DNA from 3 places in the Streptomyces sp. NPDC044704 genome. Region 3 is predicted to be linked to each of the others. Evidence: riboswitches for the same ligand, from Rfam matches in the RefSeq annotation. Region 3 holds a riboswitch; each other region holds the start of a gene.
What was found. Region 3 has a riboswitch for cyclic di-AMP ahead of AC07B0_RS21785 (transglycosylase family protein). Riboswitches for the same ligand answer to the same signal wherever they lie in the genome.

Region 1: another riboswitch for cyclic di-AMP. It lies ahead of AC07B0_RS30390 (M23 family metallopeptidase); the one in region 3 lies ahead of AC07B0_RS21785 (transglycosylase family protein).
Region 2: another riboswitch for cyclic di-AMP. It lies ahead of AC07B0_RS36570 (LysM peptidoglycan-binding domain-containing M23 family metallopeptidase); the one in region 3 lies ahead of AC07B0_RS21785 (transglycosylase family protein).

What each region holds. Positions count from the first base shown of each region.
Region 1 covers NZ_JBWKGY010000016.1:53,423-58,023, forward strand. Annotated here, with positions in the region: gene AC07B0_RS30385 (GntR family transcriptional regulator) at 65-730, opposite strand; gene AC07B0_RS30390 (M23 family metallopeptidase) at 948-1,757, opposite strand; cyclic di-AMP (ydaO/yuaA leader) riboswitch at 1,770-1,926, opposite strand; gene AC07B0_RS30395 (M16 family metallopeptidase) at 2,165-3,532, opposite strand; gene AC07B0_RS30400 (M16 family metallopeptidase) at 3,553-4,601, opposite strand, start outside.
Region 2 covers NZ_JBWKGY010000027.1:13,887-18,487, forward strand. Annotated here, with positions in the region: gene AC07B0_RS36560 (MBL fold metallo-hydrolase) at 1-95, opposite strand, end outside; gene AC07B0_RS36565 (SGNH/GDSL hydrolase family protein) at 222-1,007, opposite strand; gene AC07B0_RS36570 (LysM peptidoglycan-binding domain-containing M23 family metallopeptidase) at 1,170-2,195, opposite strand; cyclic di-AMP (ydaO/yuaA leader) riboswitch at 2,200-2,367, opposite strand; gene AC07B0_RS36575 (tyrosine-protein phosphatase) at 2,684-3,505, shown strand; gene AC07B0_RS36580 (aspartate aminotransferase family protein) at 3,524-4,601, opposite strand, start outside.
Region 3 covers NZ_JBWKGY010000008.1:244,064-248,664, forward strand. Annotated here, with positions in the region: gene AC07B0_RS21775 (cytochrome P450 family protein) at 1-915, shown strand, start outside; gene AC07B0_RS21780 (transglycosylase family protein) at 1,030-2,070, shown strand; cyclic di-AMP (ydaO/yuaA leader) riboswitch at 2,345-2,515, shown strand; gene AC07B0_RS21785 (transglycosylase family protein) at 2,518-3,267, shown strand; gene eno (phosphopyruvate hydratase) at 3,595-4,601, shown strand, end outside.

The sequences.
Region 1 (4,601 bases), on a different contig from region 3:
ACACGGCACCCGTGAACCGTCCGGCGCCGCGCGAATATCCGGCCACCTTTGTATACGGCTCTTGTTAATGCCGGCCGCTCGACATGTTTACGGCAGGTTGCAGAGTCCTCACCCGCGGCCGATGGGCCTCGGCCGCGCGCGCCGCGTGCTGCGCCGTCAGGGCCCTGGCCCGCTCGGCGTCCCCGCGCGCGACGGCGTCCACGATCCCGCCGTGCTCCGCCCAGGACTCCACGGGGCGCACGGGGGCCTCCACCGCGTACATCCAGGCGATCTTGCGCCGGGTCTGGGTCAGCAGCGAGACCAGCCCCGGGCTGCCGGAGGCCTGGGCGAGCGTCTCGTGGAACCAGGCCCCCAGGTCCCGCAGATCCTCCCCCTGGCCCCTGCGGGCCCGCTCCTGGCCCAGCCGGACCAGTCCGCGCAGCACCTTCAGGTGGGCCTCCGTACGCCGGCGGGCGGCCCTGGAGGCCGCCAGGGGCTCCAGCAGCATCCGCAGCTCCAGGAGGTCGGCGGCCTCCTGTTCGGTCGGCTCCGCGACGCAGGCGCCCGCATGGCGGCGCGTGGTGACGAACCCCTCGGACTCCAGGGTGCGCAGCGCCTCGCGGACCGGGACGCGCGAGACCCCGTAGCGGCGGGCGAGCACCTCCTCGGTGAGCCGGCCGCCCGGCCCGAAGAACCCGGAGACGATATCGTCGCGGATCGCTGTGCATACCGCGTGCGCAGGAATACGCAAGACCGGACCTCCGCGTGATTTCGGCTGCCGGCGCCGTCGCCGGAATCGTGACCGTGCTGCGACTCTATTGCAACACACGATAATTTCCGAGGACGGCCGGAAATCCGAAACAATTCACGCCACGCGGGACACGCCGCGGAACGCGAAGAAGACCCCGGCTCGGTGAGCCGGGGTCTTCTTCGTGGAGCGAGTGCGGGGCCGCGCGGATCCGCGTGGATCAGAGGCGCACGCCGTGGCTGCGCAGGTACGCGACCGGGTCGATGTCCGAGCCGTACTGGGCGCCGGTGCGGGCCTCGAAGTGCAGGTGCACGCCGCTGGAGTTGCCGGTGGAGCCGGCGAGGCCGATCTGCTGGCCCGCGGTCACCTGCTGGCCGGCGGAGACGCTCAGCGCGGACATGTGCCCGTACTGGGTGTAGGTGCCGTCGTTGTGGCGGATGACGACGTTGTTGCCGTACGCGCCGCCGTTGCCGGCCTCGACGACCGTGCCGGCGCCGACCGCGCGGATCGTGGTGCCGAGGGAGGCGTGGAAGTCGATGCCCGTGTGGCTGCCGGAGGACCACATGGCGCCGCCCGCACCGTACGAGGTGCTGACGTAGGAGCCGTCGACGGGCGCGACGTAGGTGTTGAGGCGCTTGCGGGCCTCCTCGCGGGCGGCGCGCTCGGCGGCCTCACGCTCGGACTTCGCCTTGGCCTCCGCGGCCTCGGCGGTGCGCTTGGCCTCTGCGGCGCGCTGCTTGGCGTCGGCGGCGGCCTGCGCCTGGGCGGCGACGGCCTCGGCGTCACGCATCTGGGACGCGGCCTGGGCCTCGATGTCGCCCTGGAGGTCGTCCGCGACGACGACCGGGTTCTGGCCGGTGTCCTCCATGGAGGGGCCCGAGTTGTCAGCGGCGAAGGCGGGGGCCGCCAGGGTGCCGACCACGCCCGTGGTGGCGAGGGCGGCTATGCCGGCGTAGCCGGCGGTCTTGCGGCTCAGACGGCTGGAGCCGCGGTGCTTGCCGGAGCCGGTGGGACGACTGCCAAACGCCATGAAGGGGGTGATCCTTTCCTTCCCTCTCGCCTACCGGGTTAGCTGACGGGTTCGGAGCAGGAAGGTCTCCTACGGGCCTCCTCTTGCGAGGCGGTCCGATTCACCCCAGGGACTGTGGGTCCCCGGCTCCCCAGGCTCGCGCCTGACGGGGACTCGGCGATCACTGTCCGGTGCCGCGGATGCGGCGGGCACAACTGACGAACAGCAGGGCCGACGCTAGGCGGATCATCAGTGGATCGCCAAACAGACGAGCCCAATTGTTGCGTACGCCACACCGCATACGAGCAACCACACCACTAAACGGACAAAAGGGGCTCCGATGGATATTCCATCAGAGCCCCTTGAGAATCGGTCAGTTACCGGTGGAGCGGCGGTCGCCCGCCGCTCGATCCCCGGTCACGCACTGGTCAGTTGGTGACGACGCTCACTGCGCCGATCCCCAGCGCCCGCACGGGCTCCGCGATCTGCGCCGCGTCGCCCACCAGGATCGTGACGAGACGGTCCACCGGGAAGGCGCGCACGACGGCCGAAGTCGCCTCCGCCGTACCGGTTTCGGCCAGCCGCGCGTACAGCCGGGCCTGGTAGTCGTCCGGCAGTTCCTGCTCGACCTGGTCGGCCAGCGTGCCCGCCACGGAGGACGCCGTCTCGAACTTCAGCGGGGCCACGCCCACCAGGTTCTGCACCGCCACGTCCCGCTCGGCGTCGGTCAGGCCGCCCTCCGCGAGGGTGCGCAGCACCTTCCAGAGGTCCTCCAGCGCCGGGCCGGTGTTCGGGGTGTCCACCGAGCCGCTGATGGCGAGCATCGAGGCGCCCTTGCCGTCGGCGGTGGAGCGCAGCACCTGCCCGAAGGCGCGGACGCCGTAGGTGTAGCCCTTCTCCTCGCGCAGCACCTTGTCCAGGCGGGAGGTGAGGGTGCCGCCGAGGCAGTACGTGCCGAGCACCTGCGGGGCCCAGACGATGTCGTGGCGGTCCGGGCCGATCCGGCCGATGAGCAGCTGCGTCTGGACCGCGCCGGGCCGGTCGACGATGACCACGCGGCCGGTGTCGTCGGCGGTCACCGCCGGCACCGGGCGGGGCTCGGCGGTGTCGCCGGTCCAGCCGCCCAGGGTGTCGGCGAGGACGGCGTCCAGGTCGATGCCGGTCAGGTCGCCGACGACCACCGCGGTGGCGGTGGCCGGGCGCACGTGGGCCTCGTAGAAGGCGCGTACGGCCCCGGAGTCGATGCGGGCCACCGTCTCCTCGGTGCCCTGGCGCGGCCGGGACATGCGCAGGGTGGCCGGGAAGAGCTCCTTGGAGAGTTCCTTGGCCGCGCGGCGCTGCGGGTTGGCCAGCTCGTGCGGGATCTCGTCGAGCCGATTGCGCACCAGGCGGTCCACCTCGCTGTCGGCGAAGGCGGGAGCGCGCAGCGCCTCGGCGAGCAGGCCCAGCGCCTTGTGCAGGCGGGAGGCCGGGACCTCCAGGGAGACCCGCAGACCGGGGTGGTCGGCGTGCGCGTCGAGCGTGGCGCCGCAGCGCTCCAGCTCGGCGGCGAACTCCTCGGCGGAGTGCTTGTCGGTGCCCTCCGACAGGGCGCGGGCCATGATGGTGGCCACCCCGTCGAGGCCCTCGGGCTCGGCGTCCAGCGGGGCCACGAGGTTGACCTCGACCGCCACCACCTGCTGGCCCGGACGGTGGCAGCGCAGCACGGTCAGGCCGTTGGGCAGCGCGCCGCGCTCGGGGGCCGGGAAGGCCCACGGCTTGGCCTCGCCGGGCTGCGGCTGCGGGTGGAAGGTCATCGTGACGGCTGCGGTGTCGCTCACTGCTCCGCCCCTTCGTTCTCGTTGCTCTCGTTGCTCTCGTCGGCGTCGGACCCGGCCAGCGGCTCGTAGACCAGGACCGCCCGGTTGTCGGGGCGCAGTCTGGCCGCGGCCACGGCCTGCACCTCCTCGGCGGTGACGTCGAGGACGCGCTGGACGGCGGTCAGCGCCAGCTGCGGGTCGCCGAACAGCACCGCGAAGCGGCACAGTTCGTCGGCGCGGCCGGCCACCGTGCTCAGCCGGTCCAGCCACTCGCGCTCCAGCTGCGCCTGGGCGCGCTCCATCTCCTCGGCGGTGGGGCCCTCGGCGGCGAACCGCGCGAGCTCCTCGTCCACGGCCGCCTCGATGGCGGGCACCTCGACGCCGCTGGAGGTCTTCACGTCCAGCCAGCCCAGCGAGGGCGCGCCGGCGAGGCGCAGCATGCCGAATCCGGCCGCCACGGCGCTCTGGTCGCGGCGTACCAGGCGGTTGTGGAGGCGGGAGGACTCGCCGCCGCCCAGGATGGTCAGCGCCACGTCGGCGGCGTCGCACTCGCGGCTGCCGTCGTGCGGAAGGCGGTAGGCGGCCATCAGCGCGCGCGCCGGGACCTCCTCGACGATCTCCTCGCGGAGCTGGCCGCCCATCACCTCGGGCAGGGAGCCGTCGCGCGGCGGCTGCTTGCCGTCGTGCGAGGGGATGCTGCCGAAGTACTTCTCGACCCAGGCGAGCGTCCGCTCGGGGTCGATGTCGCCGACGACCGACAGGACGGCGTTGTTCGGTGCGTAATAGGTACGGAAGAAGTTGCGCGCGTCCTCCAGGGACGCGGCGTCCAGGTCGGCCATCGAGCCGATCGGGGTGTGGTGGTACGGGTGGCCCTCGGGGTACGCGAGGGCGGTCAGCTTCTCGAACGCGGTCCCGTAGGGGACGTTGTCGTAGCGCTGGCGGCGCTCGTTCTTGACGACGTCGCGCTGGTTCTCCATGGACTCGTCGTCCAGGGCGGCCAGCAGCGATCCCATCCGGTCCGCCTCCAGCCACAGGGCGAGTTCCAGCTGGTGGGCCGGCATGGTCT
Region 2 (4,601 bases), on a different contig from region 3:
TGGATCCGCGCCAACCGCGCGCCGGACGGGTCCGCGCCGAAGGCTTCGGGCCGCAGGGCGCGCAGCCGGGGACGCAGGGGAAGGGAGCCGGTCAAGGCGCCTCCTGAAGAGGGTGCGGGTCGGGGTGGCACGGTAGTACGTACACGACCTTCCAACGCGCACCGGCCCGCGAGGATTCCGCCCCGCCGGAGCCGGGGCCGGGATCCCGGCCCCGGCAGGTCCTACAGCGGCAGCAGGTCGGGGCGCTTGGCCTCGACGTGGTCGCCGGAGGACTCCCCGCGCAGTCGCCGTCCGATCCAGGGCACGAGGTGCTCGCGCGCCCACTGGATGTTGTCGCGGGTGACGTCCACCGATCCGCGCGGCGGCGTCGGCGGCCACGGCTGGTCCGGGTCGGCCGGCACCGCGTAGCCGAGCACCTGCGCGGCGCGCAGCGCGACGCGGGTGTGCCCCTCGGGAGAGAGGTGCAGCCGGTCGCCGTCCCAGGCCCGCCGGTCCTGCACGGAGCGCAGCGACCACAGGTCGAGGACCGGGCAGTCGTAGCGGTCGGCGATGGCGCGCACGTGTGCGCTGTACGTGGCCACCTTGCCCCGGAGGTGCTTGAGCACCGGTACGCCCCGGGTGTCGAAACCGGTCGTGATCATGACGAGGCCCACGGAGCCGGTGAGGTCGGCCACGGCCGCCTCGAACCGCGCCGCCACGTCGTCCGGGTCGCTGCCGGGACGGATGATGTCGTTGCCGCCCGCGCAGAAGGTCACGAGGTCCGGCGCGAGGGCCTTGGCCCTGGGCACCTGGTCGGCCACGATCTGGTCGAGGATCTTCCCCCGCACGGCCAGATTCGCGTAACGGAAGTCGTGTTCGTCGCGCTGATCGGCGAGGAGTACGGCGAGCCGGTCCGCCCAGCCGAGATAGGAATCCCCGGGTCCCGGGTCCCCCACGCCTTCGGTGAAGCTGTCCCCGATCGCCGCGTACGAGCCGATGGTCTTGAGTGTCGTCGTCGTCGCTGCCACGGGAACACATCCTTCACCGCCGCAACCAACCTACGCCAACGTAATGAGGGGTTGACGGACCGTGATCTATACCACGCGGGAGATAAGGAATAAGTACACGTGGGGCCGGGACCCCCCTCGGGTCCCGGCCCCACGCGCGTCCGTGTCCGGCGGCGGCTGCCGTCAGAGGCTGACGCCCTTCGACCGGAGGTAGGCCAGCGGGTCGATGTCCGAGCCGTAGGAAGGACCGGTGCGGATCTCGAAGTGGAGGTGCGGGCCGGTCACGTTGCCGGTCGCGCCGGAGAGGCCGACGCGCTGGCCGGCGGTGACGGTCTGCCCGGCCGAGACGGACAGCGAGGAGAGGTGCGCGTACTGGGAGTACTTGCCGTCGGCGTGCTTGATGACGACCTCGTTGCCGTACGAACCGCCGGAGCCGGCGGAGACGACGGTGCCCGCGCCGACGGCCTTGACGGTGGTGCCGGTGCTCGCCATGAAGTCGACGCCGGTGTGGTAGCCGGAGGACCACATGCTGCCGCCCATGCGGTACGCGGTGGAGACGCCGCCGCCGACGGGCGCCACGAATCCGGCGCTCTTCGAGGGCGCGGACTGCTCGGCCTGCCCGGCGGCGGGGGCCTTCTGTTCCGGCGCGGACTTCTTGGGCGCCTTGGCGCGGGCGGAGGAGTCCTCGCCGGACGCCGCAGGACGGCTCGAGGAGCGCTCGGTCTTGGCGGGGCGGTCACCGGAGCCCGCCTCGGAGCCGGAGCCCTGCGCCGAAGCCGGGGGCGCCGCCTGCTCCTTCGCGGGGGCCGGCGCGCCGGACTTCGCGCCCGGGGCGCCGAGGGTCAGCTTCAGACCGGGGTGGATGAGGGAGGGGTCGGCGCCGACCGCCTCGCGGTTGTCGGCGTAGAGCTGCTCCCAGCCGCCGGTGAGGTGACGCTCGGCGGCGATCTTCGACAGGTAGTCGCCGGAGACGACCGTGTAGACCGTCGGCGCGGCGGCGGGAGCCGCGGCCGGTGCGGCCTGGACGGCGGCCGGAGCCTGCGGGGCCTGCGCGGGGACGGCGGCCGGGGCCGTCGAGGGGGCCGCGGCCTGGGCGCCGGTGGCACCCATCAGCGGCAGCGCGAGGGCCGCGCCGCCGGTGCCCGCGGCGGCGAAACCACGTGACATGGAGCGGGACTTCGGGCGGCGGTGCTTACCCTTTCCGGGCATGGCGAATTCCTCTCCGTCGCCTGCGAGGTGAGCTGTCGGGTTCGGACTGGAGATGTCCGGCCGTGCACGTCGGGGACGTGTCCGGCTTCACCCCGAGCCGTCCCGGAAGAAGGATCCGGTCCGGCGGCCTACCTGGTTCCCCCGCTCCTGCCGCGCGCGTCGATAGTCGGGTGCGGTTCCCGGGCGGCGGCAGGATTAGGCGGTCCACCCGGATCGGTCGTGAAGGTAATCGAGCGGGTCCGCAGGCAACAAGCCGCGAATTCCCTGACGGAATCGCAGGTATGAGGGACCGACGGAATTCCGGTCACCCTCTGTCCATTCCGAACCACCAACAACGGCCCTGGCATGGGAATTCGGATTTCGCGATCGGGCACAGACGGTCACCGTATGATCTGGCTCACGGGGCCTGGCGCGATCTCGCCTCCACGTATGGCAAGTTGTTCCCAACCGGCGTAATTCGGACACCCCAGCGACGCGGAGGAGTACCCGTGACCCAGCAGATACCCCAGCCCCTTCCGGCGCGGCCCGAACCTGAACCGGAGCTGACGGGAGTGCGTAATTTCCGTGACGTGGGCGGGTTGCCGACCGTCGACGGACGGAGGGTCAGGTCGGGACGACTCTTCCGAAGCGGACATCTCGCGCATGCCACCGAAACCGGAGCAGAGTTCCTCGCTTCGCTCGGCCTCCACACCGTCTTCGACTTCCGCAACCGCGCCGATCACGCCTTGGAGGGGCCGGACGTGGTGCTGCCGGGGGTGCGCTACGTGAACATCCCGCTGTCCGATCCGGCCGACGGACGGGAGTTCTGGAAGATGGTCCGCGACGGCGACCTGGCCCAGCTGCGGTCCGTGCTCGGCGAGGGCAGGGCGGCCGCCCGCATGGCGAACTCGTACCGCACGATGATCCGTACGCGCACCGCGGAGCACGGCCGGGTCGTGCACGCCCTCGCCGAGGACAGCGTGCCGGCGCTGATGCACTGCGCGGCGGGCAAGGACCGGGCCGGCCTGTCGATCGCCGTCACGCTGCTGGCCCTCGGCGTCGAGCGCGGGGCGATCGTGGCGGACTACCTGGAGTCGAACGCCCCGCACCGCCGCTACCGGGTGCGCCGGGGCAGCGACGCGGCCGAGGCCCGCTCGCCCGAGGTGATGGAGCTGCTGGCGCCGCTCTTCGACGCGCGCGCCGAGTACCTGGAGGCGGCGTACGCCACCATCGAGGAGGAGTGGGGCGGGGTGGACCGCTACCTCGCCGAGGGTCTCGGGCTCGCGCCCGAGACCCTGTTCCGGCTGCGGGAGCGGCTGCTGGAACCGTAGGGGGTGACCGGCGGGCTGTCAGCGGTTGCCGACGGCCTGCTTCACCAGCGTCCGGCCGAAGTCCCACATGAGGGAGCCCCCGCCGTGCGCCTCGTCCATGACCTCGCGGAAGGCCCCGACGAACCGGTCCACGTCCCGCTCGTCCACGATCAGCGGCGGGATGAGCTTGATGACCTCCAGGTGGTCTCCGGAGACCTGGGTGAGGATCCGGTGCTTGCGCAGCAGCGGCACCACGACCATCTGCGCGAACAGCCCCTTGCGGGCCGCCTGGAGCATCGCCCAGCGGCTGCGCAGGCCGAGCGAGGAGGGCCGGCCGAACTCGATGCCGATCATCAGCCCGCGCCCGCGCACCTCGTGCAGCAGCTCGTACTCGTCCACGAGCGCGGCGAGCCGCCCGCGCAACAGGTCGCCCATGGCCCGCGCGTTGGCGGTCAGCTGCTCGTCGTCCATGACGCTCAGCACCGCCAGGCCCGCCGCCATCGCCTGCGCGTTGGACCCGAAGCTCGCCGAGTGGACGAGCACGCGGTCCATCGACGAGTACACGCGCTGGAAGATCCAGTCCTTGCCCAGGGTCGCGCCGACCGGCACGTAGCCGCCCGACAGGGCCTTGGCCACGCACACCAGATCGGGCTCGACGCCCGGCTCGTGTTGGTACGCGTAGAAATCACCGGTCCGGCCGAGGCCGGTCTGCACCTCGTCGGCGATCAGCAGCGCCTTGTGGCGGTGGAGCAGCTCCTGTGCGGCGCGCAGGAATCCGGGGGGCGCGGCGAGCACCCCCTTGCCCTGGACCGGCTCCACGACGAGGGCCGCCACGTCGCCCCGCCGCAGCTCGCGCCCGAGGGCGTCCAGGTCCCCGAGGGCGATCTTGGTGTCGGGCAGCAGCGGGGCGAAGCCGTCCCGGAACCCGGCTTCGCCGTTGACCGAGAGCGAGCCGGTGGTGAGCCCGTGGAAGGCGTGGTCGCAGTAGAGGATCCTGGGCCGGCCGGTGGCGTACCGGGCGAACTTCAGGGCCGTCTCCACCGCCTCGGTGCCGCTGTTGCCGAAGAAGACCCGGTCCAGGTGCGGGCTGTACGAGAGCAGCTTCTCGGCGAGCAGA
Region 3 (4,601 bases):
GCCGAGTTCACCCCGCGCGTGCAGGAGCTCACCGACCACCTCATCGACAAGATCGTCGAAAAGGCGGGGGACGCGGAGAAGGGGGAGGCCGACCTCATCCACGAGTTCGCCTTCCCGCTCCCCATCTACGCCATCTGCGAGATGCTCGGCGTACCGCGCGAGGACCAGGACGACTTCCGCGACTGGGCCGGGATGATGATCCGGCACGGCGGCGGCCCGCGCGGCGGGGTCGCCCGCTCGGTCAAGCAGATGCGCACCTACCTCGGGGAACTCATCCACCGCAAACGGGATGATCTGGGCAATGACCTCATCTCCGACCTGATCCGGGCGAGCGACCACGGGGACCACCTCACCGAGGCCGAGGCCACGGCGATGGCGTTCATCCTGCTGTTCGCCGGCTTCGAGACGACCGTGAACCTCATCGGCAACGGGGTCCACTCCCTCTTCATGAACCCGGAGCAGCGCGAGCGCCTCCAGGCCTCCCTCGCGGCGGGCGAGAGCGCCCTGCTGGAGACCGGGGTGGAGGAACTCCTGCGCTACGACGGCCCGGTGGAGCTGGCGACCTGGCGCTTCGCCACCGGCCCGCTGACCCTCGGCGGCCAGGAGATCGCGGCCGGCGACCCGGTACTGGTCGTCCTCGCGGCGGCCGACCGCGACCCCGAGCGGTTCGCCGATCCGGACACCCTGGACCTGTCCCGGAGTGACAACCAACACCTCGGGTACGGCCACGGGATCCACTACTGCCTCGGTGCTCCGCTCGCCCGTCTCGAAGGACAGACCGCGCTCGCGACTTTGCTGACGCGTCTGCCGGATCTGGAACTTGCCGTTCCCCCTACGGACCTGCGCTGGCGCGGCGGACTCATCATGCGTGGCCTGCGCACGCTTCCGGTCCGCTTCACACCCCGAAACAACTGAGGCCCGCCGGAAGTCCGTCTGATCCCACGTCAGTCACCAGCCGAACTTGTGACAATCGTTCGAAGGCCGCTAGGTTCTGCCGTTACCCCGCCGTTATGCGAAAGGTGCAGCCTCATGCGTTCCGGGAACGGCCGCCACAGACGCCCCCGCCAGGTACCCGCCCTGGTCGTCACCGCCGGAGTCACCGGCTCCGCACTCGCCCTGCCCCTGCTCGCCGCCACGAACGCGAGCGCGGCCGAAACGGCCACCTGGGACAAGGTCGCCGACTGCGAGAGCGGCGGCAGCTGGAGCGCGAACTACGGCAGCGGCGCCTACGGCGGGCTCCAGTTCACGCAGGAGCAGTGGAAGAACGCGGGCGGACTCGCCTACGCCGAGCGTCCGGACCTCGCCAGCCGCTCCCAGCAGATCGCCGTGGGCGAACGGGTGCTGGCCTCCCAGGGCCCCCAGGCATGGCCGCTGTGCGCCGCCTCGGCCGGCCTGACTCAGCAGGGTCCGGCCGCCGCCGTGGACCCGGGCGACCCCAAGCCCGCCGGACCCGTCGCCCCCACCCCGACCCGGATGGACGACTCGGTGCCCGTCACCGGCTCCGACGCCCCGATCGACTTCGGGGCCCCGACCCCGTCCCCGCAGGGCCCCACGGCCCCGCCGACCGGCCTGCCGGACTACCCGCTGGGCCCCACCAGCGGACTGCCCGTCATGCCCGAGCCCGACGCCCCGGCGCCGTCCACCGGTCCGGCGGTCCCGCCCGCGACCGTGCCGCCGACCACGGCTCCGCCCACCACGGCCCCGACCGCCCCGGCGGACCCGTCGGCCCCGGCCACCCCCACCACCCCGGTGGACCCGACGGCCCCCACGGCCCCGCTCACCCCGGGTGCCACGCCCTCGCCCACGACCTCGCCCACGAGCTCGCCCTCCGGCACGGCCGACGGCGGCGGCAAGCACCGCGGCCCGGCCGCCATCGAGGTGCAGACCGTCTCTGACGCCACGTCGGACCCCTCGTACACCGTGAAGCCCGGCGACAGTCTCACCGCGATCGCGGACGCCAAGGGGCTCAAGGGGGGCTGGAACGAGCTCTACAAGGCCAACGAGCAGGTCATCGGTAAGGACGCGGACCTCATCAAGCCCGGTCAGAACCTGGATCTAACCAAGGAATAGGGGCAGTTCGGTCATCCGGAAAGAGCTGAATGTCCGTTATCGGCAAGTGAGACATGCGTCTCTTCCGGTCAACTGGCGTGTCTCGTTCCGGAACTTCCCCAAACCCACCCCTCACCTGCACAAACGTGCTTTTGAGGAATGCAAGTAGGCCGGTTTCTCCCCGATATCGCACGTTGAACATCGGGGAGAGACCTGTCTACCTTCTGAGTCGCTCGCCACCGCGGGCTCCTTCGACCGCATCGCCGAATCCTGCCGGCGGACGGGGGGAACAGTCGTCGCGCAAGCGCCGAAGGCAGGAGCGGGGGAACCAAGGTAGGCGCCGGGAAAGGCCGTTGAGAGACGGCCGCGTACCGGCTTGGGGTTAAGCCACGTGCTCGACACGTGACCGGGCAACTCATCAGCCCGAACCCGACAGCTCACCTCGAAGGCGTCGGTGAGGAGAAATCCATGCTGCTTTCCGGCAAGGGCAAGCACCGTCGCGGCTCCAAGGCCGTCCGCATCGTCACGCTCGCCGGTGTCGCCGGTGTCGCCGTCGCGGCCCCCCTGATGGCCGCCGGTACCGCCAGCGCCGCCACCGCGTCCGAGTGGGACAAGGTCGCGCAGTGCGAGTCCGGTGGCAACTGGGCCATCAACACGGGCAACGGCTACTACGGCGGTCTGCAGTTCTCGGCCTCCACCTGGGCCGGCTACGGCGGCAAGGCGTACGCCGCGCAGGCCAACCAGGCCAGCAAGGCCCAGCAGATAGCCATCGCCGAGAAGGTCCTCAAGGGCCAGGGCAAGGGCGCCTGGCCGCACTGCGGCGTCGGCCTCTCCAACTCCTCGTACAACGGCGGCGGATCGACCACCCCCGCCAAGCCGAAGCCCGAGACCAAGCCGGCGAAGCCCGCCCCCGCGAAGCCGGCCACGCCGGCCAAGCCCGCGAAGCCGGCCACCCCGAAGGCCGAGCCGAAGCGCACCGAGGCCCCCGTCTCCCGCTCCGAGCGCGTCGAGACCCCGGCCGCCAAGCCGCAGGCCCCCAAGACCGAGGCCCCGAAGACGGGCAACGGCTCCTACGAGGTCAAGGCCGGCGACACCCTCGGCACCATCGCCCAGGCGAACGGCGTCAAGGGCGGCTGGGAGAAGCTCTTCGAGCTGAACAAGGACATCGTCAAGGACGCGGACCTGATCTTCCCGGGCCAGAAGCTGAAGCTCAGCTGAACTCCGGCGCAACACCGCGTCACCTGATCCACCCGCAGCATCCCCCCGCCCGGCGCGTATCCCCCCACGCGCCGGGCGGTGGCGTGTCCGGGGCCGTTTCCGGCCCGTTCCCGGCCCGCTTCCGGACCGATCCGGGCGGCCCCGACGGGCCGAACTCGAATTGATCAAGAGACCTATGTCCTGGAACAGGGGTATTCGGGCCCTTTTTCGTCCCAGGACCCGGGCGGTCGGCCGACCGAGTGCCCGGAGCCGGTTAGGCTCTAGGCGGCAAGGCCATCCCACGGCCTGACACGCCACCGCACACCCAGCGTCACATCCCAGAAGGAGATGCTCGTGCCGTCCATCGACGTCGTCGTAGCCCGGGAAATCCTGGACTCCCGAGGCAACCCCACGGTCGAGGTCGAGGTGGGCCTCGACGATGGCAGCACCGGCCGTGCTGCAGTTCCGTCCGGCGCCTCCACCGGTGCCTTCGAGGCCATCGAGCTCCGTGACGGTGACCCCAACCGTTACTTCGGCAAGGGTGTCGAGAAGGCCGTCCTCGCCGTCATCGAGCAGATCGGCCCGGAGCTCGTCGGCTACGACGCCACCGAGCAGCGCCTGATCGACCAGGCCATGTTCGACCTGGACGCCACCGACAACAAGGGCTCCCTCGGCGCCAACGCCATCCTCGGCGTCTCCCTGGCCGTCGCGCACGCCGCGTCCGAGGCCTCGGACCTGCCGCTCTTCCGTTACCTCGGCGGCCCGAACGCGCACCTGCTGCCCGTTCCGATGATGAACATCCTCAACGGTGGGTCGCACGCCGACTCCAACGTGGACATCCAGGAGTTCATGATCGCCCCGATCGGCGCGGAGTCCTTCTCCGAGGCGCTGCGCTGGGGTGCCGAGGTCTACCACACCCTCAAGAAGGTCCTGCACACCAAGGGCCTCTCCACCGGTCTCGGTGACGAGGGCGGCTTCGCCCCGAACCTGGAGTCCAACCGCGCCGCGCTCGACCTCATCGTCGAGGCCATCAAGCAGGCCGGCTACGTCCCGGGCAAGGACATCGCGCTCGCGCTCGACGTCGCCGCGTCCGAGTTCTACAAGGACGGCAAGTACGAGTTCGAGGGCCAGTCCCGCTCGGCCGCCGAGATGACCGAGTACTACGAGGAGCTCGTCTCCGCGTACCCGATGGTCTCCATCGAGGACCCGCTGTACGAGGACGACTGGGCCGGCTGGAAGACCCTCACCGACAAGCTGGGCACCAAGGTCCAGATCGTCGGCGACGACCTCTTCGTCACCAACCCCGAGCGCCTCGCCCGCGGCATCGAGGAGGGCTCCGCGAACGCCCTGCTCGT